2 regions of the Vibrio aquimaris genome follow, and region 1 is predicted to be linked to the other one. Evidence: predicted binding sites of a transcription regulator. Region 1 holds the regulator's gene; the other holds the start of a gene.
What was found. The regulator PurR, encoded in region 1, represses purine synthesis genes. The targets are predictions, from matches to a motif close to TNANGNAAACGTTTNCNTNA.

Region 1 (16,700 bases):
GATGTGATCGTTTTTTCCAGTTCACTTTTTCGACTACGTGAAGTGTGCATACGTTCTTGCAACTCGTCACGGCGACGAATCGCACGCTCTTTAGCACCTTCGTCAGCGTGAACACCAAACTCTTGGAGCTCTTGCTTAAACTCTTGTACCGTTTCTTGTTTAGCTTGATGGGAACTCTTTAATGATGCCAGCACCTGATGGTATTGGTTCATTTGACCCTGTGACTGCTTTAACTCATCACGAGCACGCGTGCGTTGCCGCTCTGCTTGCACAAGCTTAGTTTTAAGTTGTTCGCTCAATTCACTACTTCTATCGAGCAACTCAATCGAGTCTGAATAAGAAAAATGATGACGACGCTCAACAAGGTCAGATACGGCGAAAATACGCTTTTTGAGCTCCTGTAATTGAGAATCTTGTGCTCGGTACTCAGCTTCAAGAGCGTCAAGTTCTTCCGGATCGACTTCAAGAGCAGACGCGACTTTTTGCAGTTGGTCGATAGACTTGGTATGACTGGTTAAAAAGCTCTTAGCGTCGGCCAATTGAGCCATTTTTTCTTCAAGATCTTCAAAGCGTAATGCCAATGACTCATCTTCAATTAACACCATGACGGGTGCCAATTTATCAAGCAAAGTGAGCGCTTGTTTGCTCGAGACTAGCTGGGCGCTATTTTGTTGAACCTTCGCATCTAAGTTTGTCAAATCCCGTACAATTTGGTTGCGCCTATCGCGAACTGCAGCTAAGGCTTGTTCTGGATCAGATTCAAAGGCTACCTGAATGTGCTGCGCGACAAATTGGTTAAACGTTTGATATAAGCGCTGCAATTTCTGTGAATCGAATGCAGCCTTGGCATGTTGCTCAACAACTTCTTCTCGTTCATCACGCAGTATTTCCAAGCGCTGCTCTCGAGCTGCTCGGCCAAACAACGGAATCTCCGGCAGACGCGAATAGCGCATTTGTCGATCGTTCATACGAACACAAACTGCGCCTTGTAACTCTTCTGCATCGAACGAGCTATCATCAAAGGCATCAATGTCACCTTCAATGACATAAAGGTCTTCAGGGCAGTCATCAAGCTCAACAAGCTTTGTTTCAATATCAGTCAGATCTGAAACAACAATCGCATGTCGCGAAGGGCCATACATGGCACTAAAATAAGGCGCATCATCAATGGTGATATCATCATAGATTTCTGATAACAATACACCGCCTAATGTATCCGCTAACCCTTTCAAACGCGGATCATTTGAGCCACCTGGTGATGCAAGCCTTTCAATCTCATTGTCCAGTTGAACTCGACGCTCACCTAGCTTTTCTTTCTCTAATGTCTGCCGCTTTTCTTGCTCCAAAACGATTTGCATATGCGACATAACCGCTTGCTTATCGTATAAGTCCGCGCCACTTTGCTCTTTAAGATTTTCTAAAGCATCATGAGCTGCGATCCAAGGAGGAGTAATCTTTTCTAAACGTTTGATCTCAGCCGACAGGTCTTGCTCACTACGACGTTTGTCAGTTCGACTCTCACGCAGTGTTTCCAACTCAAGTTCCAAAGACTCGACTTGCGCCAACTTTGCCTCACGCTCTTGTTCGAGCGTGGATTCATCCGTCAATTGGATATGGTACTGTTTATGATAGGTATCAAGCGCTTCCTTAGCCTGTTGCTGTTGACTAAGACGACGTTCCAAGTCTCGATGCTGCGCGTACCACTGCTTTTCGTTACCAATGATTTGCTCGGCATCTCTAGCTTGATTGATGAGCTGCTTAGAAAGCGTAGAAGCCTCTTTACGTTCTACGCCAGCACCCAAAATTTTTCTAACCAGTTGCAAAGCTAATTCAAATTGCTCAACCGCAGCCGATGACATATCGAGCTTGTGTTTGACAGCAAGTAAGGAGGAGGTGTTCTCAGATTCTTGATCTTTAAGGTGAGAGACAACGGCTTGAGCGCTGTCGGCGGTAAGTTCATCATCCCCAAGTAATAACTTAGCTTTTTCTAACGCTTGAACCGCTTGCTGATATTGAAGCGCTCGCGTTTGCTGAACATCTAGTGCTTGTTGATAATCAGCAAGCTGAGTTTTTAAGCTATCCACTTCTTCTTCAGCAATGGAAGCTTGTTCTTCGATGATGAAAACACGCTCCTGGGCTTCTTCCACCACCATCATCTGTTCTTCAAGGCGCTCACTGAGCTCTAGCAAATCCTCTTGATAGCGTTCAATTTTTTCTTGCTGACGAAGAGCATTTTGTACCAATTGCAGATGATCAGAGGCCGCCTGATAATCTTGCTCTAAGCCCGATTCGGTCTCAATTAAAAGCTCAAGCTCTTGTTGAACTCGGTTGAGTAAATTGTTTTGCTCAACCAAAGTTTCTCGAGAGCCGTACAGCTCGGCACGAAATGAGAGAGTTTGCTCTAATTTGCTGCGACGTTCATTAGCATGGCGCATATAGTCAGCAGCAACATAGTTAGTCGACTCAGTAATGAGGTGTTTAAATAAATCGCGGTCAGCTTGCGTTGTTTTGATAGCCTCAAGTGTCATGCGATTTTCTCGCAGTGCCGACTCCATATCTTGAAAGGCTTTCTTAACCCCGCCATTTTGAGGTAACAAGTAGTCACGCAGCGAGCGTGTAATTGCGCTAGAAATACCACCATAGAGTGACGCTTCAATCAGTCGATAAAATTTCGAACGATCGCTGGAGTTACGCAATTTTTTAGGGATAACGCCAAACTCGAACATCTGACCGTGATAGTCAACAATCGAGTTAAATACTTTAAGCTGCACCCCCTCATAGTCAGCGATACATTGCTTGATCTCATTAATTTGACGCACCCGAGCTTGGGTATCGGAAACACTTTCAATCAAGATATCGGTTGGCTTGACGTGACTTGGCAACCCTTGAATCACAAAGGGTTTGATATCAACTTTCTTATCTCGGCCAGCTACTTGCTGCAACTTAACAGCAAAAAGCAAACGTTGATTACGTGAGTTAACCACATCCAAAGCAGCGTAGCAGGCGCCAGGCTGCAATTTGCCATACAACCCCTTATCTCGAGAAGATTGACTACTGCCTGCTTCTGTTGTGTTGCGAAAATGCAGTAAGGTTTGATCCGGAATAAGCGCGGTAATAAAAGCAGCCATTGTGGTTGATTTACCCGCACCATTACCACCTGACAAAGTGGTTACCAAACCGTCGATATCAAATGTTCTGGCAAAAAAGCCGTTCCAATTGACCATGGTCAGGGATTGATATTTACCTCTTTCAATCATGCGTCACCTTCTTCTACATTGTCTGACTGATAAGACTCTTCATTTTTTTCTGTCAATAGACTCACTTGACTTGGTTCTTTGGTATGGACCACGGCTTCACCATCTCGAATCAAACGCAGTTGAGCTTCGCGAATATCATCACCGACACGGACATCAGCGCCAAAGCGAAAAACAGATTCACTAATACTAAATTTGCCCGTTTCACCGATATTGATGATCATGCCAAGGCGTCTTAGGCGACGAAGAGACGTTCGTACCTTGTCAAAAAGCTTCTCTTTATCCAAGTCTGAGCCTGTCGCTCTGTTGGTCACTAGCTTCATGAGTTTCTTCTCATCAGATAGGGCTAACAACTCTTCATAAAGCTCTTGGTTAGTAAAAATACCCTCATGAGCCAATCGCTCTGGGCTTAGGTATAAGAAACACAACACCTTACCAACCAACATGTCTAACTCAGACAAAACGCTTCGATTGATAAGAGAAGTCGAGCGAGGACGAAGATAGAAAAAACCTTCAGGTGCTTTGATAAGCTCAGTGTTGTAGCGCTGGTAGAACGAAGATAATTCAACTTCAAAGTCAGACAACAAGGCGTGATTGTCGAGGTCATCGGTTGATATGTGTCTGCCAGAACGCAATAAGCTGTCTAGCATTGGAAATAAGGGATTTGTAATCGCTTTGGCCAGTTTCTCTGGCATGTAATCATTAGTATCTGTCGATGACATTTGCTTGTACCTTTGCACCGTATTGGTTGATCGCGTGCCAATCAGGCTGGATCGCCTGATAATCGGACTCGGAATAGCCGAGGCGTACTGCTTGGTCAATGACAATACGTGCTAAATCAAAATGGTGGGTTCTGGGGTGTTGGGCTAGATAATCTTTCAATACGACACCTAAGTGGATTGGTGTTCCCTGCTCTTTGTGGACTTTTAGCATGCTACTGATGCGTTCAGACAGATCATTATTTACCTTTTGATATTCTTCATATTCCACTTCCAAAGGCACTTGACCTGTAACTTCATCATCTCTCAACACTAGGGCTTCGTCCCTAAGGTCAACCAACCTTTCTGCATCGGCGTAAGTAAGAAACCAAGGAGATTCATCATAGTCTTTGACTGACTGACGCAAACGCGTGCTGAAGGCACGATTTTTATCCATATCAATCGCAGTCCTGATAAACTTGTGCACGTGCCTATCGTAGCCGATCCATAAGTCAATCGCCTGCTGCCCCCAACTGGTTATTCGGTCCAGTTTCATTTGTAATCCAAATAACGCCTCTTCGATAAACTGCAACGATTCTTGCCCATAAACAATCTCTTGAATGTCTAAGATCTGAGTTTGCAATTCATCACTGGCCGCTTGCAGCGTGTCTTGGAGCTCGCGCAGAGTATTTGAAGTTTCAGAAAGTAAAGCTTCGCAATTATTGATGGCTTCGCGCCAATCTTTATTAAGCAGCTCAGCAATTTGAATTTTGACTGCCTGCTGCTGCTCATCCATCACTCGCTGGTTAAGATCAATTTGATCAAAAATTTCACCGACGGAGTATTTCAAGACACCAAATACATTCTTCTTCCAATGAGCAGGCGTTCCACCCTTCTGTGCTGCTTCAATCGCCTTTGACATTTCATCAGCAACCATGGATAGCTGGATTGAAAGCCGCAACTTAGAAAACTCTCGATAGCGAAGATAGTAGTCTGTCACTCCAACCGCCAACGGTGAGAGTCGATAAATACTTGCACCATCGTTAATTTCACTAGTAAAACGACTTATTAACCTCTGCTTTACCATGTCATTAATCGCATTGTTGGCTCTAAATGCTGTCGCCTCACCTGTGGATTCAAACAAACGAGTGACAATGGCAAAAGCATCATGCAATTCGCCTTCACCCAACTCTTCGTCAAATCTTTCATTACTTAACACAGCGATTGCAATCAGGAAAGCTAAACGCTCGGTCGTCAAGTTTAATGAAAAGTCGTGCTGCTTTACCCACCCGACCAGTTCATCAATTGGCTGTTCAGCAGCAGTATTGGCAAGTATCTCACCCATTATCATTCCTGTTCTTTTTTGCCCATACGTGTATGTAGCGACCCATTGATAGATAAGGTTCCTGACGACATAACTTTCTTTCAAGCGCCACTACGTCTTGCGGTTGGAAATCACCCATGTATTCCCTATTTCCAATATAATCACTAAAACATCGGATACCGGCTTTACCACAAATCTCAAAACCAGACGCCTCTATCCATCGATACACTTCCTCTGGTTTGAGTCCTCTCTGTGGCTGCAATTTAAACCTCTTTCTATGCGGCATACCATCCAATATATGTGGGATATTGCCGCACACAACATTCTTATAAACCAACCCGTGATGGTTATAGAACATGATGGATGCAGCTCCACCAGGTTTTACTTTATTCAGCAAGTATTGTAGAGCTGCTTGTGGATCGACTAACCATTCCATCACAGCATGGAACATCAATACATCAACAGATTCTTGGAGATGCTTTCCTATGCTCTGCACGGGGGAATGAACCAAACGATACTGCTTAAGCAATCCTTTTTTTTCAATCTCTTGACGAGCTAATTGCAACATTTCCGAAGATATATCACACAAAGTAATTCGATGTCCGAGTTTAGCTAGCTTTTGAGAAATTTGCGCTAATCCTCCACCAGCATCGAGCACAGAGAGACTTTTCCTGCTACCATTAATGGCGGAAAGTAATTGTTCAAGTTCTTCCCAAACAATCACTTGGCGTATTTCACCTTTATCGGACCCGTAGATATTTTTTGCAAACTTGTGCGCGATGTCGTCGAAATTGCGATCTTCAGTCACGGTAGGTTAAGTTATTATGTCTTGTCATTCTGCTATTTTGTCACATAGAAAGCAGATATAAAGAAAGATTCTCTTAAATTGAAACCAATTGGTGTTTTTTCGGACTATTTAAGTATGTTTGAGCTTAAAAAAGTGGTGTCATCACTGTTAATGCCTTTACCACTCATGCTGATGATCGGGATTATCGGCCTAACACTCATTATGTTTACTCGAAAGCAAAAAACGGGGTGTTTTGTCGTTCTCTTTTCCTTTATCGGTATTTTTCTGATCTCTTTTCAGCCTATTGCATCAAGGCTTCTTCTCCCTCTCGAACGTCAATACACCGCATTCTTTCCAGTAGATGGCACCATAGATTACGTTATGGTTCTTGGTAGTGGGCATGTGGTAGACGATAAGATTCCCCCGACTTCCGAACTCAGCCGAACCGGCCTAATGCGACTTTCCGAAGGGATAAGAGTGATGAGAATGTATCCCGGTTCAAAATTAATTTTATCTGGGTATGCTGGGGGATCTGATGTCAGCAACGCTAGGATGATGGCAAAAGTAGCGCTAGCCTTAGGCGTTGCCAAATCCGATATTATTCTGTTGGAAACTGCGAGAGATACTTGGGAAGAGGCTCGGCAAGCTGCAGCATTTGTCAAACGTAAAAAGCTCGTTGTTGTGACATCAGCGAGTCATATGAAAAGAGCACTAAATGAGTTTTACTCTGCAGGATTAAAGCCCTATCCAGCACCAACTAACTATCTAGCTCAACGCAATGTAGAACAAGTCTGGGACAAATATTCGCCCAAAGCAGTGTACCTCGAACAAACTGAAATTTACTGGCATGAAACGCTTGGATTGATATGGCAAACTCTGCGCAACTGGGCTTCAAACAATGATCACAAGGCAGGAATAGCCTCTGATAACCCTGTACCTGATGGCGACGCCTAACATTCTATGTATACCGAGCATGTCTCGGTATACTCTTTATTTTATTCTCCTGCGAACATATAACCTTCGCCATGCACTGTAACAAATAGCTGAGGGTTTTTAGGATCACACTCCATTTTGGCTCTCATCCGTCTAATGAGAACGTCTATCGTACGGTCATTAGGTGCTTCAACTCTGTGGCTGATCATATTAAGAATTCTCTCACGACTTAGTACCTGATTGGGATAAGAAGATAGCGCCACCAACAGCTCATACTCTGCCTTAGTCAGTTTCACAGGCTTACCTTCTTTTGTTAGAGAGCGCCTTGGTATATCGAATGTCCAGTGCGCAAAGCGAACTAACTTATGAGCGCTTGCAGCCGATTTTGCTTGGCGAACAGAGCCTATGCGCCAGAGTAAATTTTTGACTCGAACCACTAACTCTCTCAATTCAAAGGGTTTGGTCACATAGTCATCAGCTCCCATTTCCAGGCCAACGATCTTATCTATGTGACCAGTACGCCCAGTCACTAAAATGATCCCTATATCTGACTGGCTTCTAAGTTCACGAGTCAACAAAAGTCCATCTTCACCTGGCAGATTAATATCCAGTAGCACCAAGTCAATACTGCAACTTTTGATTAATTCGCGCATTTCTTCACCATTTTCAGCTTCAAATACTTGATAACCCTCATGCTGAAAATAGCCAACCAATTTACTTCGAGTCACTGCGTCATCTTCGACAATTAATACGTGATAACCCATCTCCACCACTACATACACCTAACCTATTGACTCGTATTCTATTCATAAGCTGTCATAATTCTAGTATTTGTGTCGGTTATAAGTGCATACGCACTCTTTTTTTGATTTGAAACAACCTAAACTACACCGAACTGATATTTTATGGATAACACAAGTTTTATCCCAGATAGCTTACATAAGTGTGGAGAATATTATCTAATGGACGACCTCAAATCCTTAAATGAGAAGCGCGCCGAAATCTATTGGTGGTTATCAAGTTTATTCGCCAAAGAACTTTCTGCTGAGATACTTGAAGAGTACCATTCGCCCCAAATTCGCTCCTTCCTAACAGCACTTGGGCAGAATGAGCAATTAAGGCCATGTACAGACAAACTAATAAATGCGCTTAATCGTATGCTCGACAGAAACAATGCCCAACTCGAACTAGCGGCTGACTTTTGTAATCTGTTTCTTAAATCCGATAAAGATTCTGCCCTACCCTACGCTTCTATCTATATTGGCGATTCAGGACTGCTCAATGACGTACCTGCCACAGAAATGGAAAACTTAATGTACCAATATCAAATAGAGGTGAATAAAAACCTTAATGAGCCGGCTGATCACATTGCTGTAGAATTAGACTTTCTCGGTCATCTAATCATTTGCTCCAACAAGCTAATGCAACCGGAGGCGATGGAAACTTCGATGCAGAAACAAGCACAATTTATTGAAACCCACCTTCTCTCTTGGATCCCCTCATTTGTAAATAAGTGTCTGAAACTGGATAACTTCGGCTTTTATGCATCAGTGACAGAAGTCACACTTGCGTTTATCAAACAGGATTACTCATATCTAAAAGGTGAGTAATTAGACACAAATATGTGATGGAAAGCCTACTAGGATTTAGGTTTTTGTTTGCCCTTACAGTGTTTGCGATATAAAATCGAGAACGAAAACGATAAAAACTGACAGAACTAGATATAAACCGCTAAATAGGGCGGTTTTTGTGTTTCTGATACTTACTGCCCACTTACACAAATTTTTGATGCAAGTTCACGGCAGTCATCGACAGGACAGAACCTTATGGCCACTATCAAAGACGTAGCACGCTTAGCCGGCGTGTCTACAACGACAGTTTCTCATGTAATAAATAAAACGCGCTTTGTTGCAGAAGCGACACAAGAAAAAGTGATGGAGGCAGTGACTGAATTAAACTACGCTCCAAGCGCTGTAGCGAGAAGCCTAAAGTGCAACAGTACCCGTACTATAGGTATGCTTGTCACTCAATCTACTAATCTTTTCTTTTCTGAAGTCATCGATGGTGTAGAGAGCTATTGTTACCGCCAAGGCTATACTCTCATACTGTGTAACACTGGTGGCATATATGAGAAACAACGCGATTATATACGTATGCTAGCCGAAAAACGTGTTGATGGCATTCTGGTAATGTGTTCCGACCTAACCGAAGAGCTTAGTGATATGCTTGACCGCCAGAAGGATATCCCTAAAGTCATCATGGACTGGGGCCCAGAAAGCTCTCAAGCCGATAAAATAATCGATAACTCCGAAGAAGGCGGCTATCTAGCAACAAAATTCCTGATCGATCACGGTCATAAAGATATCGCATGTCTTAGTGGACACTTTGAGAAAGCAGCGTGCCAAGAACGTATCCAAGGGTTTCGCAGAGCAATGAGTGAAGCTAACATAAAAATTAACGAAGACTGGATTCTCGAAGGCAACTTCGAATGCGACACTGCTGTGCTAGCCGCAGATCAAATTGTCGCAATGGATAACAAACCAACGGCTGTCTTTTGTTTCAATGATACTATGGCTCTTGGTCTAATGAGCAGGCTGCAGCAAAAAGGAATTCAAATACCTGAACAGATTTCAGTTATTGGCTATGACAATATAGAGCTCGCTGAATACTTCTCTCCACCACTTACTACTGTGCATCAACCTAAACGTCGCGTAGGTAAAAATGCGTTTGAAATCCTTTTGGAACGTATCAAAGATAAAGAGCATGAAAAGCGTGTTTTCGAAATGCACCCAGAGATTGTGGTTCGTGATACGGTTTACAATCTAAGTGAATGAATACAAATCGGCTGATAAGTTAAACTATTAGCCGAATCTATCATTTTGACACAAAATATCTGGATCGGCATCACACTTATACAATCATGATGTGATACTTACCTCAAATCTTATTTATTCTTAAATTGTTCGACTAATGCCACGAACAGGGCAAACCATCTCGAAAGAGTGGGACGCAAAGCTTCCGGCCTGACTCAGGGAACTGAAAGGTAGCGGAGTTGCCGATGGGCAATAATGCAAGCTATCATACCGTTTAAAACAATACATGGACTGGTGATTTGATGTTTCGGTAGCCATATGTGTTTGTTCTAAAAAATGTATGACTTCTTTATCAACATTTTACCTGCATTATTTTGCTAATCTCTCGGACCTGACTTTGGTGGCGTATAATAAAATATACACCGAGATAAAACAGCATGGATAAACCAATACTTAAAGAATCGATGCGACTTTTTGATCAGCTTGGTCAGATAAAATCGCGCTCAATGTTCGGCGGATTCGGCATCTTCGCAGACGACATAATGTTCGCATTAGTCGTTAACGATAAGCTGCACATCCGCGCCGATGACAAACTCGCCAATCAATTTAAAACTGAGGGTTTAACACCGTACGTATATAAAAAACGTGGGTTCCCCGTCGTTACAAAATACTTTGCGTTAACTGATAATATTGCATCTTGTGAAGAGCGAGCGCTTTCTTTAGCCTATCGCTCTCTGGAAGTAGCCAAGAAAGAAAAGACGACACAAGCTAAAGCTAGGCCGACTCGACTTAAAGATTTACCTAACCTTCGACTGGCAACAGAACGTATGTTAAAGAAAGCCGGAATCGATAGCGTCGAGAATTTAGAACAAATAGGGTCAGTAAAGGCGTTTAAGGCGATTCAAGCAACACACTCTGCGGAGGTGTCAATTGAGTTGCTCTGGGCTTTAGAAGGCGCTATAAAAGGTAAACATTGGTCAGTGATTCCTACTACTCGCAGAGCGGAGTTAGAAAGCCTTCTTAATAGCTAATCACAACATACTTTGAAACTAAGTCAGCCAGCTAGGTTGGCTTTTTTTTTCTGTTTGAAATTTTACTTCTCTTCAACTGTTCTTATTTTCATATCCCTTTACTCATATTTAGGAAGTCTCTATGAATAAAAAGCTCGTGTTAGGAATTCTGCTCGTCGGATTGATTGTGTTTCTTGGCATTAACTTTGGTCAATATCTCACTTTAGAAAATGCTAAAGCTCAACAAGCCTCGCTATCTGAGTTTATAAATAACAACTTTGCACTAGCCGCTATAAGTTATTTTCTAGCTTATGTCGCCATTACTGCTTTCTCCATTCCAGGCGCTGCCGTGGTGACGCTTCTAGGTGCGGCTTTATTCGGCTTTTGGGCCAGTCTTTTACTTGTCTCTTTTGCAAGCACCATAGGTGCGACTCTCGCCTTTCTCAGCAGTCGTTTTTTACTTCGAGATTGGGTGCAAACCAAGTTTGGCGACAAATTAAAAGCAATCAATGACGGAGTGGCCAGAGATGGGGCATTCTATTTATTTTCGCTTCGCCTAATACCTGTGTTTCCTTTCTTCCTAATAAACCTTTTAATGGGGCTAACACCAATATCTACTGCTCGTTTTTACCTAGTAAGCCAATTGGGAATGCTACCGGGTACAGCGGTTTATCTCAACGCAGGCACACAATTAGCACAAATAGAAAGCCTATCGGGTATCGTATCTGCTCCTGTATTACTATCATTTGCTTTACTTGGGCTATTCCCAGTAGTCACTAAATGGGTGATGGGAAAATTCAAAGGAGCCACACAAACTCAAAATGAGAGTTAATTTTGAAAATTTTCTCAACCGCTAATGTAATAGAAGTTCATATAGTCTGTGAACTTCTAAAATCACAGCGAATACATTGCCAAGTCAGAGGAGATGGAATCGTAGGGCTACAAGGAGAACTTCCTTTCGATGATAGTACCTCACCCTGTGTATGGCTTTTGGATATCAGTCAACATGAACAAGCGCTGTCAATAATAGAAGAGTATGAACAAAAAACACCACCAGATTTAAAATGGCAGTGCACCCAATGTGGAGAGCTCAATGAGCAGCAATTTGGGCTGTGTTGGAAATGTAGCGAGATCAATAGAGACGAATCTGATCTCTAAGAATAAAGCGCCCTCAAGGCGCTTTATACGTTTTCGCTTCAATCTATTAGGACGCACCTATCTTCTCTATTGCGAACTTCGCACTAACTGAGCGATGGTCACTGCCAAATGATGGCCCAACAATCGAGTTACCCTCAGGTACGATTATACTTCTCTTTAGTGTCTCATCTTTAATCTTGCCTTTTGGCGTAAGAATGACAACGCCATCAAGGTACCCGGTTTGCATTTCACCATTTTTCTGTCTTTTGGAACCTTGCTTGGCTTCAGCATTTAAGCCTGCTTCCCACTTATATGTATTCTCCTGTGGGGATATCATTGGCAAGGTGATTTCATATTGAAGGGGAACTCCCAGCTCAGATCTAAAGCTTTCTTTATCTTGTAATGCTCTAACTATTCGCCCATCAACTTTTCTATTTCGAGTATTAAAATCACCAGCGATAATAATATTATCTATATCAGCATGTTTGTTATTAATTTTGCATAACAAATCATTTATTTCTTTTTTTCTTTCATCTTGATCTCTTGAATCAAGGTGAATATTTACCATGGCAAATTTCATGCTGTCAATGCTTTGTATAGTGATAGTTCCACCTTTATTTGGATTATTAAGCACGTCTCTATAAGTGAACTTATCAATTATAATGGGTGCAGCTATCCCTTTTTTAACCAGTGTAATCTGAGCGGTTGACGCTGGATTGGTGAACAAGGAAAACAGTTCTTTAGGTTTGGTGACTGTCAGCATTTTTTGGGCGCTATTATAGACAATCACATACTTAGAGCCATTAATAGTCTCTCTCATTACTCCTGAGAGGTTCTTCATTTCTTCTGTAGATATAAAAACAATATCTGATGTACTAGTAAGAATCGATTCACACATTTCGCTACTCATTGTTTGGTTCGCATTATTATGAGTAAAAACTTGGATAGTATGAGCGGCCTTAGGCTTATCAAAAACACCATATTCTAAGTTGTTTAAGTGTTCTTCATTTGAATTTAATTCTTGCTCAGGCAAACAGCAGTTAAAAACTCTTTTGATATTAAAAGACGGCTGATACGAACTTTTTTCTGAGCGATTAACTCTGGCACTAGCAGAGGGTGAAAAACTTGAGTTGACTTCCATTATCATATCCATAGTTAAATCCTATCAGAGGATTATATAGACACAATAAAAATAAAACTGTGTTCATGAACCTTTATTAATTTAATTCAGGTTGAAAAAAAATAATTTTCAAACATGAAAGAATTTATTCATTGTATTTCTTTTTTGACATAAAACCTTTCCAGAGTTATCTAAGCTCACCTCAAAAAGTTGAAGTCTTTTGATAGTGTATAATGAAGGGCTTTATAAGATAATTTGCTAAAAGATAGTCACTATCTGATTAAACCATATCTAATGTCAGTAGGAGTCTAGGTTCTTGATTGAGGTTCTGAGGTGAACGATGTACCAACCCGCGACTTTCATTCCCCTCCCAGCCACTTCCCTTCAACAAAGCCACATCTCCAGTAGACAATCTGTTTATTGCCGACTGTTCACTATATAAACCAGACAAGTGATCGGGTTTCCCCAAGCTACCGGCACCCAATTTGCTGCGGTCCAAACCATCGTTTCCATGCCATTCTGTGGCAGTACCGGTATAAGTTGAAACTAAACGGCAAGGGATATGATCAACGTGAAATTTTGGACACATAGGTTCATTTATACTGGTGAGTCTTAGCCCTGCCGCACCCAAATCAAACAAACAACAGAACATATCAACGATTAACGCAATGTCTTTAGCAAGTGGCTCGGCACACTCATAGTTTGATAACTTATGCATTATCCAGTCGTCGACATTACTAGGCGTAACTGTTTGAACTAACGCCAAATTAGATTCATAAATCAACATATGCTTGATGCTATGAATCAGTTTATTAGGAAGGTCTCGTTCCCACACAGCAATGTTATGCTCATCTCGATATATTTCACTCAATACACTTGGCGATTCCGCTATAGGCATTGTTAATTCCGCTGATGTTTTCATAACCTGAAGCATGAGCTCTCCCCATTTATAAACGAACTTCCCAATTAGATGGGGTACCTAACATCAAAAAAGTTAAGTAATCACCATCAATACCGTCGCCGAATATGATATGTTATATCATAACAAAAAATCAACAACCACATTGAACAAAAGTAACTAATACTAAAAATCGACATTTTGACCTTCAGTGCCACTTACTCAGCTTATTTACATAGATGAAGTGCGCGTGTTGGAACATCAGATGAGGCAATTTTAGTTACTCCATTATCACTGCTCCATACGTACATATTGATTAGTTGAGATAGGGGTGTTTTTACATACCCTTCACTCGTTACAGACCAGTCAGGACATACGACCACAGTGCCGGGTAATTCAAGCTCGCTATTTATAAGGGTTGAAGAACTCGTAGCATGCCAATAAGTAATATTATCCAGTGGGATTTTATGATCCATGAGGACATTTCTGACATATGACTTAGTCAAAGTGCTTGAAAAAACTACCCTTGTTGGAGAACTAGAACAAGTTTTAGAACGCACAATACTATGACTAACCGTGTCCAAGTGATGCGATGTCCCTCGACCTTTAGGTAACCTTTCTGTCGTAAATATAAGGTCATATTCTTCCACTGGAGGACAGTGTTCAAGACTGAAGCTGGTAAAGGAAAGCTCTCGATAATCCAAGGCTTTAAACTCTTTCAAAATACATTCGATGACTCTAGGGCAAAATACATCTTCCACCGCAATATCAAGTCGGCGACCTAAGTTAACGCTCTTTAACTGCTCGAATAAGCTTTCATTCATGCTTAGCATCTTTTTGGCATGCTCTAAAAGAATTTTTCCGTGATGAGTCAGCTCAAAACCACCCCGTCTGTCAAAGACTTCAACACCTACTGTACTTTCAATTTTTTTTATTTGCTGAGATACCGCAGGCTGAGTCATAAATAGTGACTCAGCAGCAGCGGTTACACTACGGTATTTCGCCACTTTTATCAGTGTTAATAGGTACTTTGAATCAATAAAACACTTAGATTGATGCATAAGGTAAGTCCACCCAACTATAAATGAAGATTAAAAACACTCACTCAAAGCCAGAGCAAGTAGCAAGAAAAGCATGATGAATAAGTACAACCGCTACTTTAGTACATCAGGGTAACTAATAACCTCTAATAAACAATAAGTTAGAATTTATAGGTCATTCAGTAGAAATCATATACACATATGTTAATTTAATTACACTTCATATATAAATATCTGATATAAAAGGATTTAATTTTAGTTTTATAAAGCCAAACGAATAACATTCACACCTATTGATAAAACAAAAATTAGTATAAATGCAAGAAAATAAATATAAAAAGCTGATTATTAAGAAGAAATGGGTGGCATATCAAAGAAAATGAACTAGGTGATGAGCTTTACGAGGGCTGCGCTAGATATTAGCAGATTGATTACATCAGAAGGCAATTAGCAATCCTATAAAACGATGATCTTACTTTTAAATCATTCAATCACAGCAATGACTATACCTATCATTTATGTGAAAGTTTTTGAATAAACTCTATAGAATATTGGTTAAAAACTTCAGGCCGCTCAATATTGCATACATGGCCACAATTTGGGATCTCAAATAAAGTACTTCTGTCATGGACAGCAACCATCTCTTTGACAGGCGGCAGAAACATGTAATCCAATTCTCCCATCAAGTAGAGAGTCGGAATAGGTAACTCTTTATCTTTAAAGTAACGCATAAGAGGATTCACGTCCGTTGTTAAAATAAACCAACGTTTAAACTCCTTCTGGCAAAGCTTTTTTGCCTCTCGAATAAACAAATGACGAGATTCTTTCTGCGCTTTTTGAGGCATAACAATATAAGCGAACAGACTATACAACCATATGTATGGAACTATGTGTTTAAATAAGTTACCCAATTTAGCCAGTATCTGAGAACGAGTGTTCAGTCTGGTAACAGCACCACCTAAAACCATAGACTTAACTCTATCTGCTGACATTTCAGCTAAATTTCTTACTATGATGGTCCCGAGAGACATACCGACAAAATGTGCCGATCCTATTTTTAGATGATCTAAAACTTTTAGTATATCTGCAGTCACTGATTTAAACGTATAACGATTTGAGATCAGATCTTTGATAAGCGGACGAGACTGACCATGCCCACGGAGATCGACCAATAGCAAATTAAAGTGTTGTCGATAAGCCTTGATTTGCTTGAACCAAATAGAGGAGCTTCCTCCAGCTCCATGAACGAACACAACCCATTCATCACTTGTGGGGTGTTGGTAGGTCTTATGAAAAAGTAGCTCTTGAGTCATAGCTCAGATTAAATCCGATTATAAATTCAATTCCGTGCAATATATCACAAATGAAACCATCCATAACTCCTAAAAAATCAATTAATATGTCAGATATCAGGCTGTGCACATAGCTAAGCCATACGACTCATTCACTATACTTTTATATAAGCTCAAATAATGATCAGCGGCAATACTCCAGCTGAAATTTTGCTTCATTGCATTAAGCTGAACACGGTTAAATTCGTCACGCTGCTGCTCATAGAGCAATAAGGATTCTTGCAGTGTTAACAACAAGTCACGCGATGTAGGCTGATGAAAAATAAAACCAGTCGCAATCTTAGGATCTGACGCATAATCAAGAACTGTATCTTTAAGCCCACCTACTCCTCGA
Region 2 (16,700 bases), 1.1 Mb from region 1:
TCCCGAAGGTGCGAGTTTCACTATCTCAAATGAGGGTGGACAGATAGTGTATAAAGGTATTACTCCCTCAAATATTACTCTCAGCGCTAGCGCTGGCTTTTTTGATGGAGAAACCTATACCTTTAAGCTAAAGAAAGAAGGCTACTTTGACAATACTTATGTATTGGAAAGTACGGTAGATGGTTGGTACTTCGGTAATATTCTTTTTGGAGGATTAATTGGACTGCTAGTTGTAGATCCTGCTACAGGTGCAATGTTCAGTCTTCCTGAGGAAGTGCATGTAGAACTATCAGAATCAATCACAGCCTCTGATTCTTTGGATGTAATTAGTATTGAAACACTTACAGAGCAGCAACGTAACAAGCTAGTAAGAATCTAATTTACCTTTTAAAAATATAGTTAAGAGGTTGCTATCGTCAGCCTCTTTTTTATAAATAGGTCATAATACTTCAGATTATATGAAGTACCATCAAGAAAGGATTATATCTTAATAAAAAAGCCGCTGTTCTATACAGCGGCTTTTAGATGTGGCGGAGAGATAGGGATTTGAACCCTAGATACGCTATTAACGTATGCCGGTTTTCAAGACCGGTGCTTTCAACCACTCAGCCATCTCTCCACAATATGTAATCTCACTAAAGTCTTACTTTATATTGCTTTAGTTCGATGTTGTTCAAAGCCTGGCGATGTCCTACTCTCACATGGGGAAGCCCCACACTACCATCGGCGCTATTGCGTTTCACTACTGAGTTCGGCATGGAGTCAGGTGGGTCCACAATGCTATGGTCGCCAAGCAAATTCTTTCTCTCTATCTCTAGAGAATAACTTGGAAAGCTGTTTTTTGTTCTTAACACATTCAATGTTCTAGTTGAGTCCATCAAAACCCTTTGGGTGTTGTATGGTTAAGCCTCACGGGCAATTAGTACAGGTTAGCTCAACGCCTCACAACGCTTACACACCCTGCCTATCAACGTTCTAGTCTCGAACAACCCTTTAGGACCCTCAAGGGATCAGGGAAGACTCATCTTAGGGCTCGCTTCCCGCTTAGATGCTTTCAGCGGTTATCGATTCCGAACTTAGCTACCGGGCAATGCGTCTGGCGACACAACCCGAACACCAGAGGTTCGTCCACTCCGGTCCTCTCGTACTAGGAGCAGCCCCCTTCAATCTTCCAACGCCCACGGCAGATAGGGACCGAACTGTCTCACGACGTTCTAAACCCAGCTCGCGTACCACTTTAAATGGCGAACAGCCATACCCTTGGGACCGACTTCAGCCCCAGGATGTGATGAGCCGACATCGAGGTGCCAAACACCGCCGTCGATATGAACTCTTGGGCGGTATCAGCCTGTTATCCCCGGAGTACCTTTTATCCGTTGAGCGATGGCCCTTCCATACAGAACCACCGGATCACTATGACCTGCTTTCGCACCTGCTCGAATTGTCATTCTCGCAGTCAAGCGGGCTTATGCCATTGCACTAACCTCACGATGTCCAACCGTGATTAGCCCACCTTCGTGCTCCTCCGTTACTCTTTGGGAGGAGACCGCCCCAGTCAAACTACCCACCAGGCACTGTCCTCAACCCAGATAATGGGTCTAAGTTAGAACATCAAACATACAAGGGTGGTATTTCAAGGATGGCTCCATGCACACTGGCGTGCACACTTCAAAGCCTCCCACCTATCCTACACATGTAGGCTCAATGTTCAGTGCCAAGCTGTAGTAAAGGTTCACGGGGTCTTTCCGTCTAGCCGCGGGTACACTGCATCTTCACAGCGATTTCAATTTCACTGAGTCTCGGGTGGAGACAGCGTGGCCATCATTACGCCATTCGTGCAGGTCGGAACTTACCCGACAAGGAATTTCGCTACCTTAGGACCGTTATAGTTACGGCCGCCGTTTACCGGGGCTTCGATCAAGAGCGTCGACTTACGTCTAACCCCATCAATTAACCTTCCGGCACCGGGCAGGCGTCACACCGTATACGTCATCTTACGATTTTGCACAGTGCTGTGTTTTTAATAAACAGTTGCAGCCACCTGGTATCTGCGACTCTCATTAGCTCCATCCGCGAGGGACTTCACCGACAAGAGCGTACCTTCTCCCGAAGTTACGGTACCATTTTGCCTAGTTCCTTCACCCGAGTTCTCTCAAGCGCCTTGGTATTCTCTACCCGACCACCTGTGTCGGTTTGGGGTACGATTCCTTACAATCTGAAGCTTAGAGGCTTTTCCTGGAAGCATGGCATCAATGACTTCACTACCGTAGTAGCTCGACATCGTGTCTCAGCCTTGTAGAGAGCCGGATTTACCTAACTCTCAAGCCTACGCACTTGAACCTGGACGACCGTCGCCAGGCCCACCTAGCCTTCTCCGTCCCCCCATCGCAATTGTAAGAAGTACGGGAATATTAACCCGTTTCCCATCGACTACGCCTTTCGGCCTCGCCTTAGGGGTCGACTTACCCTGCCCCGATTAACGTTGGACAGGAACCCTTGGTCTTCCGGCGAGGGGGTTTTTCACCCCCTTTATCGTTACTCATGTCAGCATTCGCACTTCTGATACCTCCAGCATGCTTTACAACACACCTTCAACGGCTTACAGAACGCTCCCCTACCCAATACGATAAATCGTATTGCCGCAGCTTCGGTTTACAGCTTAGCCCCGTTACATCTTCCGCGCAGGCCGACTCGACTAGTGAGCTATTACGCTTTCTTTAAATGATGGCTGCTTCTAAGCCAACATCCTAGCTGTCTAAGCCTTCCCACATCGTTTCCCACTTAGCTGTAATTTGGGACCTTAGCTGGCGGTCTGGGTTGTTTCCCTCTCCACGACGGACGTTAGCACCCGCCGTGTGTCTCCCGGATAGTACTTACTGGTATTCGGAGTTTGCAAAGGGTTGGTAAGTCGGGATGACCCCCTAGCCTTAACAGTGCTCTACCCCCAGTAGTATTCGTCCGAGGCTCTACCTAAATAGATTTCGGGGAGAACCAGCTATCTCCAGGTTTGATTGGCCTTTCACCCCTAGCCACAAGTCATCCGCTAATTTTTCAACATTAGTCGGTTCGGTCCTCCAGTTGATGTTACTCAACCTTCAACCTGCCCATGGCTAGATCACCTGGTTTCGGGTCTATATCCAGCAACTCGACGCCCAGTTAAGACTCGATTTCTCTACGGCTCCCCTAGATGGTTAACCTTGCTACTGAATATAAGTCGCTGACCCATTATACAAAAGGTACGCAGTCACAGGACAAGCCTGCTCCTACTGCTTGTACGTACACGGTTTCAGGTTCTATTTCACTCCCCTCACAGGGGTTCTTTTCGCCTTTCCCTCACGGTACTGGTTCACTATCGGTCAGTCAGTAGTATTTAGCCTTGGAGGATGGTCCCCCCATATTCAGACAGGATATCACGTGTCCCGCCCTACTCGATTTCACTGAACACGCGTCGTCAACTACGGGACTATCACCCTGTATCGTCGGACTTTCCAGACCGTTCGTCTAACGCGTGTAAAGCTTAAGGGCTAATCCAATTTCGCTCGCCGCTACTTTCGGAATCTCGGTTGATTTCTTTTCCTCGGGGTACTTAGATGTTTCAGTTCCCCCGGTTCGCTCTGTTAACCTATGAATTCAGTTAACAGTAACTGCTTATGCAGTTGGGTTTCCCCATTCGGAAATCCCAGACTCAAATGGTTTTTACTACCTAATCTGGGCTTATCGCAAGTTAATACGTCCTTCATCGCCTCTGACTGCCAAGGCATCCACCGTGTACGCTTAGTCACTTAACCATACAACCCCAAAGGGTCTTAGATTAAACAACCAAAGTGTCTGCAATTATTTAAACATGATGCAGACTCGATTTTGCCGGACTCAAATATAAACAACACACTAAGGCGTTGTTTCCAAGAACACTTGAATGTGTTTATTGGTGTTTATCTTTCGATAAACATTGAGAACTTTACAAACAATCTTATTCACAAAGAATCAAGATTGCTTTGTCAGCTTTCCAAATTGTTAAAGAGCGTTGTTTTCCCAAAGGGAAGCACATTATCTAAAGATTCTCGGCGTCATTTATCTAACCACATACGTTTACTGACGTGGTTTGGATAAAACAACCAAAAATACTTAGAGAATGGTGGGCGATACCGGGCTCGAACCAGTGACCCCCTGCTTGTAAGGCAGGTGCTCTCCCAACTGAGCTAATCGCCCATATTATCAAGAATGGTGGAGCTAAGCAGGATCGAACTGCTGACCTCCTGCGTGCAAGGCAGGCGCTCTCCCAGCTGAGCTATAGCCCCATATCTCGAGAGAATGGTGGGTCGTGCAGGATTCGAACCTGCGACCAATTGATTAAAAGTCAACTGCTCTACCAACTGAGCTAACGACCCTATGGTATCCCGTAGGGGAGTCGAACCCCTGTTACCGCCGTGAAAGGGCGGTGTCCTAGGCCTCTAGACGAACGGGACACTAAGTCGAAGATATTGGGATATCTTCTTTCTCTTAAACTACATAAACCATCAATCTGTGTGGACACTTGTCTCAATAATCATCGTATAAGGAGGTGATCCAGCGCCAGGTTCCCCTAGCGCTACCTTGTTACGACTTCACCCCAGTCATGAACCACAAAGTGGTGAGCGTCCCCCCGAAGGTTAAACTACCCACTTCTTTTGCAGCCCACTCCCATGGTGTGACGGGCGGTGTGTACAAGGCCCGGGAACGTATTCACCGTGGCATTCTGATCCACGATTACTAGCGATTCCGACTTCATGGAGTCGAGTTGCAGACTCCAATCCGGACTACGACGCACTTTTTGGGATTCGCTCACTTTCGCAAGTTGGCCGCCCTCTGTATGCGCCATTGTAGCACGTGTGTAGCCCTACTCGTAAGGGCCATGATGACTTGACGTCGTCCCCACCTTCCTCCGGTTTATCACCGGCAGTCTCCCTGGAGTTCCCACCCGAAGTGCTGGCAAACAAGGATAAGGGTTGCGCTCGTTGCGGGACTTAACCCAACATTTCACAACACGAGCTGACGACAGCCATGCAGCACCTGTCTCATAGTTCCCGAAGGCACCAATCCATCTCTGGAAAGTTCTATGGATGTCAAGAGTAGGTAAGGTTCTTCGCGTTGCATCGAATTAAACCACATGCTCCACCGCTTGTGCGGGCCCCCGTCAATTCATTTGAGTTTTAATCTTGCGACCGTACTCCCCAGGCGGTCTACTTAACGCGTTAGCTCCGAAAGCCACGGCTCAAGGCCACAACCTCCAAGTAGACATCGTTTACGGCGTGGACTACCAGGGTATCTAATCCTGTTTGCTCCCCACGCTTTCGCATCTGAGTGTCAGTATCTGTCCAGGGGGCCGCCTTCGCCACCGGTATTCCTTCAGATCTCTACGCATTTCACCGCTACACCTGAAATTCTACCCCCCTCTACAGTACTCTAGATGACCAGTTTCAAATGCTATTCCGAGGTTGAGCCCCGGGCTTTCACATCTGACTTAATCATCCACCTGCATGCGCTTTACGCCCAGTAATTCCGATTAACGCTCGCACCCTCCGTATTACCGCGGCTGCTGGCACGGAGTTAGCCGGTGCTTCTTCTGCAGCTAACGTCAAATGAGTATGCTATTAACATACCCACCTTCCTCACTGCTGAAAGTACTTTACAACCCGAAGGCCTTCTTCATACACGCGGCATGGCTGCATCAGGCTTGCGCCCATTGTGCAATATTCCCCACTGCTGCCTCCCGTAGGAGTCTGGACCGTGTCTCAGTTCCAGTGTGGCTGATCATCCTCTCAGACCAGCTAGGGATCGTCGCCTTGGTGAGCCCTTACCTCACCAACTAGCTAATCCCACCTGGGCATATCCTGACGCGAGAGGCCCGAAGGTCCCCCTCTTTGAGCCGAAGCTATTATGCGGTATTAGCCATCGTTTCCAATGGTTATCCCCCACATCAGGGCAATTTCCCAGGCATTACTCACCCGTCCGCCGCTCGACGCCGTTATCGTCACCCGAAGGGTCAGATAACTCGTTTCCGCTCGACTTGCATGTGTTAGGCCTGCCGCCAGCGTTCAATCTGAGCCATGATCAAACTCTTCAATTTAAAGTTTTGATTCCCTAAATAAATAGGGGAGGCTCAATGAATACTGAACATTACATAACGTAATGTTTGAATTGACTGTGCTCTTATTGGTGTTCACTTTTGAAAAAGTAAAACAAAACAGCTCAAGGCTGCTTCCCAATTCGAATGGTCACTTCGTATCATTGAAACCTAAATTGTTTCTAAAGAAACTATTTGGATTATCATCAACGAGTGCCCACACAGATTGATAGGTTTAGTTTGTTAAAGAGCGTTGTTATGAGTAAAACTCAAAACGGACGGCTATTCTAGCGAGATAAAGTTAAGTGTCAATCACTTTTTTAACTTAATTTTAAGCAATTTGCTTAACGCTTTTTTACCTTCTGAACCAAGGCGCTCAGTCAAATAAAACTTGACTGCGTTCCCGTGTCAGCGAGGGGGCATTATAGAGATCGGCTTCACATTGGCAAGCTCTTTTTTTAGTTTTTCTGAATTTTTTTATCGTTTGAAGATTTTCTATTCAATAATCTTCGTTTTTGCTACTTTGGGCCATAGAAAAGCTTAAATTTTCTAGATAAAAGGATAAAGAATGAACTCTCTCCGTAGCTACAAAAACATTCAACCCCAAATAGGCCAAAGAGTATATATAGATAACAGCTCTGTTATTGTTGGCGATATTCGCATTGGTCAAGACTCGAGCATCTGGCCACTTGTTGCTGCTAGAGGAGATGTTAACCATATCCACATAGGAGAACGAACCAACATACAAGATGGCAGTGTCCTCCACGTCACACATAAAAACGAAAAAAATCCAGAGGGCTTCCCACTTATAATAGGTAATGACGTTACCATTGGGCATAAGGTTATGCTTCACGGCTGCACAATCAGGGACCGAGTGCTAGTTGGCATGGGCGCTATCGTTCTTGACGGTGCAGTAATAGAAGCTGATGTAATGATAGGAGCAGGAAGCTTAGTACCACCAGGTAAAAAGCTTGAAAGTGGATTTTTATATGTGGGAAGTCCAGTGAAGCAAGCTCGTCCTTTAACAGAGGAAGAACGAGCTTTCCTGCTTAAATCGGCCAGTAACTATGTACAAAATAAAGAAGACTATCTCCACATGGTAAAAGACATCAATTACTAATCTCAATCATACCTGTTTGATCAAAGGCTTCATCTTCAATTAAGGCTTCAGCAAGCTCTTCAATCTCAAATCGGCACTGAGAAAAAACCGTCAATATATGCTGCTCATCTTTTAAAAGGCACCCAGACATCTTCTCTAGTGCCTTTTTGCTGATCTGACACTGTATAAGAGCTCCGCAGCACTGTGCTGGAAATAACACAACTTGTTTAGCTTCATTCCATGTCTGTATATCAGAAAACAAGATGGACTGATTCATGACTAACCCTCAAGGTGGTGTCTAAGTTCATCAAATACTGGCTCTATCTCGGGCCTAACACCTCGCCAGAGAAAGAAGCTTTCCGCAGCTTGGCCGACAAGCATGCCCAAACCATCGTAAACGGAGACGGTTCCACTATCTATTGCCCATTGGCAAAAAGAAGTATTACCTTTTCCATACATCATATCGTAAGCAACGCTGGATGATGAAAAAATCGCGCTAGAGATATCAGGCACCTCACCAGTTAAACTGGCAGATGTTGAGTTAATGATCACATTATATGTTTCCAGCACAGTATCCATTGATTGGGCAACAACCTCACCATAAGGCTGGAAAACTTCTGCCAATGCATGGGCCTTACTGTGTGTACGATTGGCAATCACTATCTTAGCTGGCCCCTGCTCAAGTAGCGGCTTTATAACCCCGCGAGCAGCCCCACCAGCACCAATAAGCAGAACACGAGCACCTTCAAGCTTTACCCCATGCCGAAGTAAGTCTTGAACAAGGCCTTCTCCATCAGTGTTATCACCTAATATTTGCCCATCAGCAAGTCTTTTCAGCGTATTAACCGCACCAGCAAGTTGAGCACGTTCAGTAAGCTTGGTCGCCATTCCAAAAGCCTGCTCTTTAAATGGTACTGTGACGTTACATCCTTGACCACCATGGTCAAAGAAAGCACGAACCGTTTCTTCAAATCTATCGATAGGCGCTTGCTCTGCGGTATAAGCGATAGGCTGGTCGGTTTGCTGTGCAAATAGCGTATGGATATATGGCGATTTACTCTGACTAATCGGATTACCAAAAACCGCATAACGCTCTTTCTGTTCTATCATGTCTTTAACCCAGTAAAAAAGGTTTACTCAATATCAATGACACTATCATCAACCCTCTCGGGAGCAAAGCCTACCAATCTCTTGGTTTTAGGAAATGCTTATAAAGCTCCGCTTCATGACTATCCTCTTCAACCTGATAGCCGTATTCCCAGCGAGCCAATGGCGGCATTGACATTAGAATTGACTCGGTTCGACCACCACTTTGTAATCCAAACAAAGTGCCGCGGTCAAAAACTAAATTAAACTCAACGTATCGACCGCGACGATATAACTGAAACTGGCGCTCTCTATCACCAAAGTCAGTGTCTTTACGTCGCTCAACTATGGGTAAATAGGCCTGAGTATACCCCTCACCAACCGCTTTTATATACGACAAGCATTTATCAAATTCCCAATGATTAAGATCATCGAAAAACAAGCCGCCAACTCCACGCGTTTCGTCACGATGAGGTAGATAGAAGTATTTGTCACACCAAGCTTTATGCTCGCGATAGACGTGCTCGCCAAACGGAGCACACACTTTCTTGGCGGTCTCGTGCCAATGGCGAGCATCTTCTTCGAATGGATAAAAAGGTGTTAAGTCAAAGCCACCGCCAAACCACCAGATAGGATCTTCACCGTCTTTTTCAGCAATGAAAAAGCGCACGTTAGCATGGGAGGTGGGGACATAGGGATTATTAGGGTGCATAACTAAGGATACGCCCATAGCTTCGAAACGTCGGCCCGCCAATTCTGGGCGATGAGCCGTTGCAGAAGCTGGCATTTCTTGGCCTTCTACATGTGAAAAATTCACTCCACCTTGCTCAAAAACTGCCCCATCAGTCATAACGCGGGTAAGACCTCCTCCACCTAGTTTCTCTCCGGGCTCTCGACTCCATGCATCTTGTTTAAACTTGGCGGCTCCATCTACCTGCTCCAACTGCTGACAAATTGAATCTTGTAGTTCAATTAAAAATTGCTTTACTGCTTGTTTGTTGATGGCTGACATTTGTTTTACTTCCCTAACAGAATTAACCTTGTCTCAACACTTGAGATGTTTTAGCGTCACGAATCTCACTCGGCTTATCTCTTCCACCCGTTTCACCAACCAAAATTGCCGACAATCGGTTTCCTAACTGCTGCTCTACTTCTTGCATTGTCATACAAGGAGGTTGACCACTCAAGTTAGCACTGGTCGAAGTTAACGGTTTTCCAAAAGCGTTACACATCTTTTGGACTAGGGGATGATCGGTAACACGAACCGCTATCGAATCGAACTGACCACTCACCAAGTTTGAAACTTTATCGCTGCACGGCATAATCCAAGTTACTGGACCAGGCCAAGTGCTATGGACTTGATTAAGTTGTTGCTCAGAAAGCTGAGACTCATCTATGTATGGCAATAACTGCTCATAGCTGGCAGCGATTAAAATCAAGCCTTTCTCAACAGGTCGTTGCTTTAACTCCAGCAGTTTTATAATGGCTTCTTGGCTATCGGGATCGCAACCAACACCAAACACACCTTCTGTTGGGTAAGCTATGACCTCACCATTGTTAAGAGCCGATAACACTTGCTCAAAATTATCCACTGATTTTTCCTGTCTGATTTGCACTTGAAGAACCAAAGTTTACAAATATTCTTCTTCAATGCCTAAAGCTATTTGATGACAAATTACACTCATCACAATCAAAAGCAGGCGCAAACGTTTGCTTGAGGTAAAAATCCTCGTATAATACGGGCAAATTTATCTGCTCATCTAAAAGAGTTGAATTAAGGAGTTGAAGATGAAAGTCGGTATCATCATGGGTTCTAAGTCTGATTGGCCAACCATGAAGCTGGCAGCAGAAATGCTGGATCAGTTTGGAGTGGAGTACGAAACAAAAGTAGTCTCAGCTCATCGCACCCCACAACTTCTTGCCGATTACGCCAACAGTGCTAAGCAGCGCGGATTAAAAGTGATTATTGCCGGCGCAGGTGGCGCTGCCCATTTACCAGGTATGGCTGCAGCTTTCACTAGTCTTCCTGTATTAGGTGTTCCAGTTCAATCGAGGGCTTTAAAAGGCATGGATTCCTTACTTTCAATCGTACAAATGCCAAAAGGCATTGCGGTTGGAACTCTCGCCATTGGCGAAGCGGGTGCAGCCAATGCAGGCATCCTAGCTGCACAAATCATAGGTACTCATGACGAAGCTGTGATGGAAAAAGTTGAAGCTTTTAGAGCTCGGCAAACCGAAACCGTTCTCGCTAACCCTAATCCAGCTGAGGAGTAACCCATGCAAGTGTTAGTGCTTGGCGCAGGTCAATTGGCACGTATGATGTCTTTAGCTGGCGCCCCTCTGGACATCAAGGTCATAGCCTATGACGTCGGTAGTGAAGAAATTATTCACCCTCTGACACAAGAAAAAATCGGCAAAGGACTAGCGAATGCCATTGAGAAAGCCGATGTCATTAGCGCTGAATTTGAGCATATACCGCATCCAATCTTAGATGAGTGCCAAGAAAGTGGGAAGCTTCTGCCCTCACCTGAGGCAATAAAGTGTGGCGGTGACCGACGCATGGAAAAAGCGCTACTGGATAAAGCCAAAGTTCGCAGCGCCAAGTATCATGTTATTCAAACCAAAGAGGATTTCACTCAAGCACTCGAGCAGATTGGCATCCCTATGGTGCTTAAAAGCGCCCTAGGTGGATATGACGGCAAGGGTCAATGGCGTCTGAAAAGCCATGATCAGATAGAATCGGCTTGGCAAGAGATGAAAATCTGTATTGAATCAACAAATGATCAAGCCATTGTTGCTGAAGAATTCGTGCCATTTAACCGGGAAGTCTCCTTAGTTGGCGCTCGCGCAAAAGATGGCACAATCAAGGTTTATCCGTTAGCAGAAAATATCCACACTGAGGGTGTATTGAGCATATCAACCGCTATTGCTGATAATGAATTGCAGCAACAAGCGGAAACTATGTTCACTGCTGTTGCTAATCAACTTGACTACATCGGAGTGCTGGCACTTGAGTTCTTTGATCTCGATGGCACCTTGCTTGTCAACGAAATCGCGCCTCGCGTTCATAATTCCGGTCATTGGACACAACAAGGTGCTGAAACCTGTCAATTTGAGAATCACCTTAGAGCGGTATGTGGAATGCCTCTTGGCAGTACAAAGCTTGTCCGTGAAACTTCTATGATCAATATCCTCGGAGAAGATAGCTTACCATCTGAGGTCTTTGAATTGTCGGGATGTCATGTACACTGGTATGGTAAAGAGAAGCGAGCTGGGCGGAAAATGGGCCATATTAATGTCTGCGGTGATTACACAGGTGAGCTACAACGAAAACTTGCTAATCTGTCTAACCTATTGGACTCCTCCGCCTTTCCTGCGGTTCAGCAATGGCGCGATAAAGCGAGCAATTAACAAACCAAGTCAGACGGCGCTATTCATAGCGCCGTTTTTTCTTCAATTAAAGCCTGTGTGTAACCACATTTTCGGTCAGCACATTGAAGCTTATTGCCATTGGCAAGCGTCTTCTCGACCAGTAAAGGAAAACCACATTGCTCACAGCAACCTTTCACGGGTGGCTGATTAAGCGCAAAACGGCATTTAGGGAAGTTGTCACAGGCATAGAAGGTTTTACCAAAGCGGTTTTTTCTCTCAACCAATTGGCCTTTGTGACATTCGGGGCAGGCTATGTCAGCACATGGGGCTGACTTGGCTTCTTGGTCTAGCGATTCTAAATGGGAGCAGTTTGGATAATCACTGCAACCGATAAACATGCCATAACGACCATGACGCAGCACTAACTCTTGGCCACACTCGGGGCAAGGTACCCCTAACTCTTTAACAACATGACCATCATTTTGATGAAGTGGCTGAACATAATCGCAACTAGGGTACAAGCTGCAGCCAAGAAAAACGCCATGTTTACCATGACGAAGTTGAAGCTGCCCATTGCCTTGCTGAGAGCGACATTTAGGGCATGCTTTTTGTTCTAAAGCGTGCTCATGGGCAGAGAACAACTGATTATCTATTTTACCACTCATACGCTCTAATGAAGAATACCCTGCTCTTTAGTGTACAGAAGCTCTTCCATTAGGGTATAAGCATTTTCATTCCCCGGCACATTAAACAGCACCATAAGCACGATCCACTTTAAATCATCCAACTCAAACTCATCAGTCTCTAACCCCATAATACGGTCGATGACCATTTCACGAGTTTCAGTGGACAAAACGTTAACTTGCTCAAGGAATGTTAAAAAGCCACGAGATTCAATGTTCAGTCTCAAACATTCTTTCTCGGTATAAATACGTGTCGATGTTGACGTGCTGCAAATTGAAATCGCCGCATGCGTTTCGCTCTGTTGTAATGCTGCTAACTCTTCGAGCCAAACAAGGGCTTTATATATGTCTTTTTGATGAAAACCGGCACGAATTAATTCTTCTTCCAGCTCATCTTGATTGACCTGTAACTCTGCATCGCTATGGATGTAAGTCTCAAACAGATACATAAGGATATCCATCATCATAGCTCGCCCCTCCCCTTTCGAATATAGCCACCAGAAACTGCAACAACGTGCCCTAAGAGCTCAAGCTCTAAAAGCTGCATCATGACATCTTGAACAGGTATATTGGTCCTGCTTGCAAGAATATCAACAGGTATAGCCTTACTACCTACGTTAGCTAACAGGTGAGGAAATGGCAATTCTTCTTTGCAATCAATTTGTTCAAATGCTTCCGTCGTCTCTTTCGATGGGTGAAAATTAGACCAACGTATCAAACAATCTATTTCATCAATAATGTCTGATACCTGTTGAACCAAACAGGCTCCCTGCTTTATCAACCAATTACAGCCACGGGCTTGGCTGTGATGGATAGAACCTGGGATAGCAAAAACTTCCCGGCCTTGCTCGCTAGCGTATCGAGCGGTGATAAGCGATCCACTTTTTTCCGCTGCTTCAACAACTAATACACCTAAAGACAAGCCGCTAATAATACGATTGCGCCGAGGGAAATTCTCTGCTTTTGGCTTTGCATTGGGGTGAAATTCAGACACCAAAGCTCCCTGAGATGCAATTTTTTGCGCAAGCTCTTGATGACGAGCGGGATAAATATTATTTAATCCACAACCTAAAACCGCCACTGTGCCTCCCCCTACTTGCATAGCGCCATCATGAGCATAACCATCCACTCCTAATGCCATACCACTGGTGATAACCAAGTCTTGCCTAGCCAACTGCATAGCAAAATTTCTTGCAAGATTAAGACCGTCAATACTGGCGTTGCGGCTGCCGACGATGGCAATTTGTGGCTCTTGTAAGCCACTGAGTTCACCTTCAATAAAAAGCACTGGAGGCGCGGAGTCTATTTGTTTTAGTTGCTCAGGATAACCAAGATCATCAAAGGTTAGAATATACCTGCTTATACCATTGGATTGCCATTCAAGACACTCATCGACGTCTTTGAGCGCTTGATGCTTGAGATATTGAATTTGCCGAGAGTTAAAACCCAACGCGCTTAGCGCTTGGGAAGATGACGGGACTATATTGGAGGGCGAATCAATAGCAACAATTTTCTGAAAAGTCTTAGGACCAACTCTTGGTGTAAAGTACAAACTTAGCCAAGCTCTTAGCTCATCACTTTTATTAGGGGAATCACTCAGATGGCACCTCTATATTTCTAGCATGTTACTCAGTATATAAATTGAACGAGAATAGCCAAGCAAACCTGATTAGTGCTCAACTGGCTTTAATTCAGGAAAAACAGTTAAAAGCAATAACCATGCTGTCATTTAGGTGGTAAAATGTCTAGAATTGACCCAGTAAACTTTATCCTGATTCAGCTCAGTTCAAAATTTCGAGTGTATATGTCTGTATTACAAGTATTAACATTTCCAGATGATCGCCTACGCACGGTAGCAAAACCAGTGGAACAGGTGACACCTGAGATTCAAAAGCTCGTCGACGACATGATTGAAACCATGTACGACGAAGAAGGAATTGGCCTTGCTGCCACTCAAGTTGATGTTCACAAACGTGTCGTCGTGATTGATATATCAGAGACACGCGATCAGCCTATGGTTCTTATCAACCCTGAAATCACTGAAAAACGTGGTGAAGATGGCATCGAAGAAGGCTGTTTGTCTGTTCCTGGTGCGAGAGCCTTGGTGCCAAGAGCTGCGGAAGTAACGGTAAAAGCGCTTGATCGAGATGGCGAAGAATTCACATTTGAAGCAGACGACCTGCTAGCAATTTGCGTTCAACATGAACTTGACCACTTACAAGGTAAGCTGTTTGTCGACTACTTGTCGCCTTTGAAACGTAAGCGTATCCAAGAAAAACTGGCAAAAATAAAACGTTTTAACGAAAAAAACGCCAGTAAAGCCTAACAAATAAGCAAAGGAACCCACTTTGAGCAAACCTTTAAAGATTGTTTTTGCTGGTACTCCTGACTTCGCCGCCCGTCATTTGGCGGCGTTGTTGTCTTCTGAGCATGAGGTTATCGCAGTATACACTCAACCTGATCGACCAGCGGGGCGCGGGAAGAAAATCACCGCTAGCCCAGTAAAAACCTTGGCAATTGAGCATAATATCCCTGTTTACCAGCCAGAAAACTTCAAGTCCGACCAAGACAAGCAAGATTTAGCCAGTCTAAAAGCAGACCTTATGGTCGTTGTCGCTTATGGCCTACTACTGCCTCAAGCAGTACTCGACACGCCAAAGCTTGGTTGTATCAATGTCCATGGTTCCATTTTGCCAAGGTGGCGCGGTGCAGCACCGATTCAGCGCTCAATTTGGGCGGGCGATGAGCAAACGGGCGTGACCATTATGCAAATGGATATTGGCTTGGACACAGGAGATATGCTGAAAATTGCTACTCTGCCTATCGAGCCACAAGATACCAGCGCATCTATGTACGACAAACTCGCTGAACTTGGCCCCAAAGCTTTGATCGACTGTCTTGGCGAAATAGCCAATGAATCAGCAAGCGCAGAAAAGCAAGATGACAACCAAGCCAATTACGCCGAAAAACTTAGCAAAGAAGAAGCTCGCATTGATTGGAGTGACGATGCTAAGCACATTGAACGCTGCGTAAGGGCTTTCAACCCTTGGCCAATCAGTCACTTTGTTGCTGGCGATAAAAGCATTAAAGTCTGGCAGAGCAAAGTGGTGCAGCAAGACACTAACCAGGCCCCGGGAACTATAATCCAAGCAGATAAAACAGGCATTTATGTTTCTACTGGTAAAAATATTCTGGTTTTGGAGCAGCTCCAAGTCCCAGGCAAAAAGGCCATGTCAATTCAAGATATTCTGAATTCGCGAGCCAATTGGTTTGAAGTCGGTACACAACTGACTTAGTTTATACGTACTTTTTGAGGGTGGAGACACCCTCTCCTTACTATCAAGGTATTTTACATGAATGTTCGCGCTGCTGCGGCTACTGTCCTTTTCCAAGTCGTCGACAAGGGCCAGTCTCTTTCCACTGCACTTCCACTGGCTCAACAGCAAGTTAAACCTCGTGACCAAGCTCTACTTCAAGAAATATGTTATGGAGCACTGCGCTATCTTCCTCGCCTTGAATCGATAGCTAATGAACTCATGGATAAGCCTCTCAAAGGCAAGCAACGTGTTTTTCATCATCTGATTTTAGTCGGTATCTATCAGTTAAGCTTTATGCGTATTCCAGCTCATGCGGCAGTGGGTGAAACGGTTGAAGGCACCAAGACACTGAAAGGCCCTCGCCTACGCGGTTTAATCAATGCTGTACTGCGTAACTATCAGCGCCAGCAGGAAGAGCTTGATGCCCACTCAGTCAGCCACAACGCTGGCAAATATGGCCACCCGAGCTGGCTGCTAACACTACTTCAAGACGCGTACCCTGATAATTGGCAAGACATAGTTGAAGCTAATAATAGCAAGGCACCCATGTGGCTAAGGGTTAATCACAAGCACCATAGCAGTGAAGATTACCAACAGCTTCTTAAAGACAGTGGCATCAATAGTATCGCCCACAGTGAAGCACGGGATGCTCTCAGATTAGAAACGCCATGTGATGTGTCTCAGCTACCTGGTTTTGACCAAGGCTGGGTATCGGTACAAGACGCCGCAGCGCAACTTTCTCTCAGCTATCTTACTCCTAAAGATGGCGAGCTGATCCTTGACTGCTGCGCAGCGCCGGGAGGCAAAACAGCGCACATCCTGGAAAGAACAGAAGGGGCTCAAGTCGTTGCTATTGATTGTGATGAAAGCCGGCTTAAGCGTGTCCATGACAACCTAAGTCGCCTAAAACTAAAGGCTCAGGTTATTTGCGGTGACGCACGCCATCCACAGAATTGGTGGCAAGGAGAAAAGTTCGATCGAATCTTGCTTGACGCTCCATGCTCTGCCACTGGTGTCATTCGTCGTCATCCAGACATAAA

Region 2: a site for PurR is predicted at 9,987-10,006, ahead of purE (5-(carboxyamino)imidazole ribonucleotide mutase). Genes of this name have one in related genera too.

What each region holds. Positions count from the first base shown of each region.
Region 1 covers NZ_CP045350.1:1,134,408-1,151,107, reverse strand. Annotated here, with positions in the region: gene mukB (chromosome partition protein MukB) at 1-3,257, opposite strand, end outside; gene mukE (chromosome partition protein MukE) at 3,254-3,976, opposite strand; gene mukF (chromosome partition protein MukF) at 3,957-5,297, opposite strand; gene cmoM (tRNA uridine 5-oxyacetic acid(34) methyltransferase CmoM) at 5,290-6,084, opposite strand; gene elyC (envelope biogenesis factor ElyC) at 6,199-7,017, shown strand; gene torR (two-component system response regulator TorR) at 7,059-7,760, opposite strand; gene torD (molecular chaperone TorD) at 7,959-8,606, shown strand; gene purR (HTH-type transcriptional repressor PurR) at 8,823-9,830, shown strand; cyclic di-GMP riboswitch class I at 9,970-10,056, shown strand; gene FIV01_RS05415 (TfoX/Sxy family DNA transformation protein) at 10,247-10,840, shown strand; gene FIV01_RS05410 (TVP38/TMEM64 family protein) at 10,962-11,651, shown strand; gene FIV01_RS05405 (putative signal transducing protein) at 11,654-11,977, shown strand; gene FIV01_RS05400 (endonuclease/exonuclease/phosphatase family protein) at 12,024-13,109, opposite strand; gene FIV01_RS05395 (DUF1826 domain-containing protein) at 13,357-14,010, opposite strand; gene FIV01_RS05390 (LysR family transcriptional regulator) at 14,202-15,035, opposite strand; gene FIV01_RS05385 (alpha/beta fold hydrolase) at 15,527-16,327, opposite strand; gene glgA (glycogen synthase GlgA) at 16,424-16,700, opposite strand, start outside.
Region 2 covers NZ_CP045350.1:72,346-89,045, reverse strand. Annotated here, with positions in the region: gene FIV01_RS00410 (peptidase associated/transthyretin-like domain-containing protein) at 1-379, shown strand, start outside; tRNA gene FIV01_RS00405 (tRNA-Ser) at 529-619, opposite strand; rRNA gene rrf (5S ribosomal RNA) at 679-794, opposite strand; rRNA gene FIV01_RS00395 (23S ribosomal RNA) at 899-3,788, opposite strand; tRNA gene FIV01_RS00390 (tRNA-Val) at 4,134-4,209, opposite strand; tRNA gene FIV01_RS00385 (tRNA-Ala) at 4,223-4,298, opposite strand; tRNA gene FIV01_RS00380 (tRNA-Lys) at 4,313-4,388, opposite strand; tRNA gene FIV01_RS00375 (tRNA-Glu) at 4,391-4,466, opposite strand; rRNA gene FIV01_RS00370 (16S ribosomal RNA) at 4,555-6,106, opposite strand; gene FIV01_RS00365 (gamma carbonic anhydrase family protein) at 6,672-7,223, shown strand; gene FIV01_RS00360 (DUF1488 family protein) at 7,213-7,479, opposite strand; gene aroE (shikimate dehydrogenase) at 7,482-8,312, opposite strand; gene hemF (oxygen-dependent coproporphyrinogen oxidase) at 8,383-9,300, opposite strand; gene tsaC (L-threonylcarbamoyladenylate synthase type 1 TsaC) at 9,323-9,880, opposite strand; gene purE (5-(carboxyamino)imidazole ribonucleotide mutase) at 10,077-10,562, shown strand; gene FIV01_RS00335 (5-(carboxyamino)imidazole ribonucleotide synthase) at 10,566-11,699, shown strand; gene FIV01_RS00330 (DNA topoisomerase family protein) at 11,723-12,325, opposite strand; gene FIV01_RS00325 (DUF494 family protein) at 12,331-12,810, opposite strand; gene dprA (DNA-processing protein DprA) at 12,807-13,895, opposite strand; gene def (peptide deformylase) at 14,148-14,669, shown strand; gene fmt (methionyl-tRNA formyltransferase) at 14,692-15,639, shown strand; gene rsmB (16S rRNA (cytosine(967)-C(5))-methyltransferase RsmB) at 15,697-16,700, shown strand, end outside.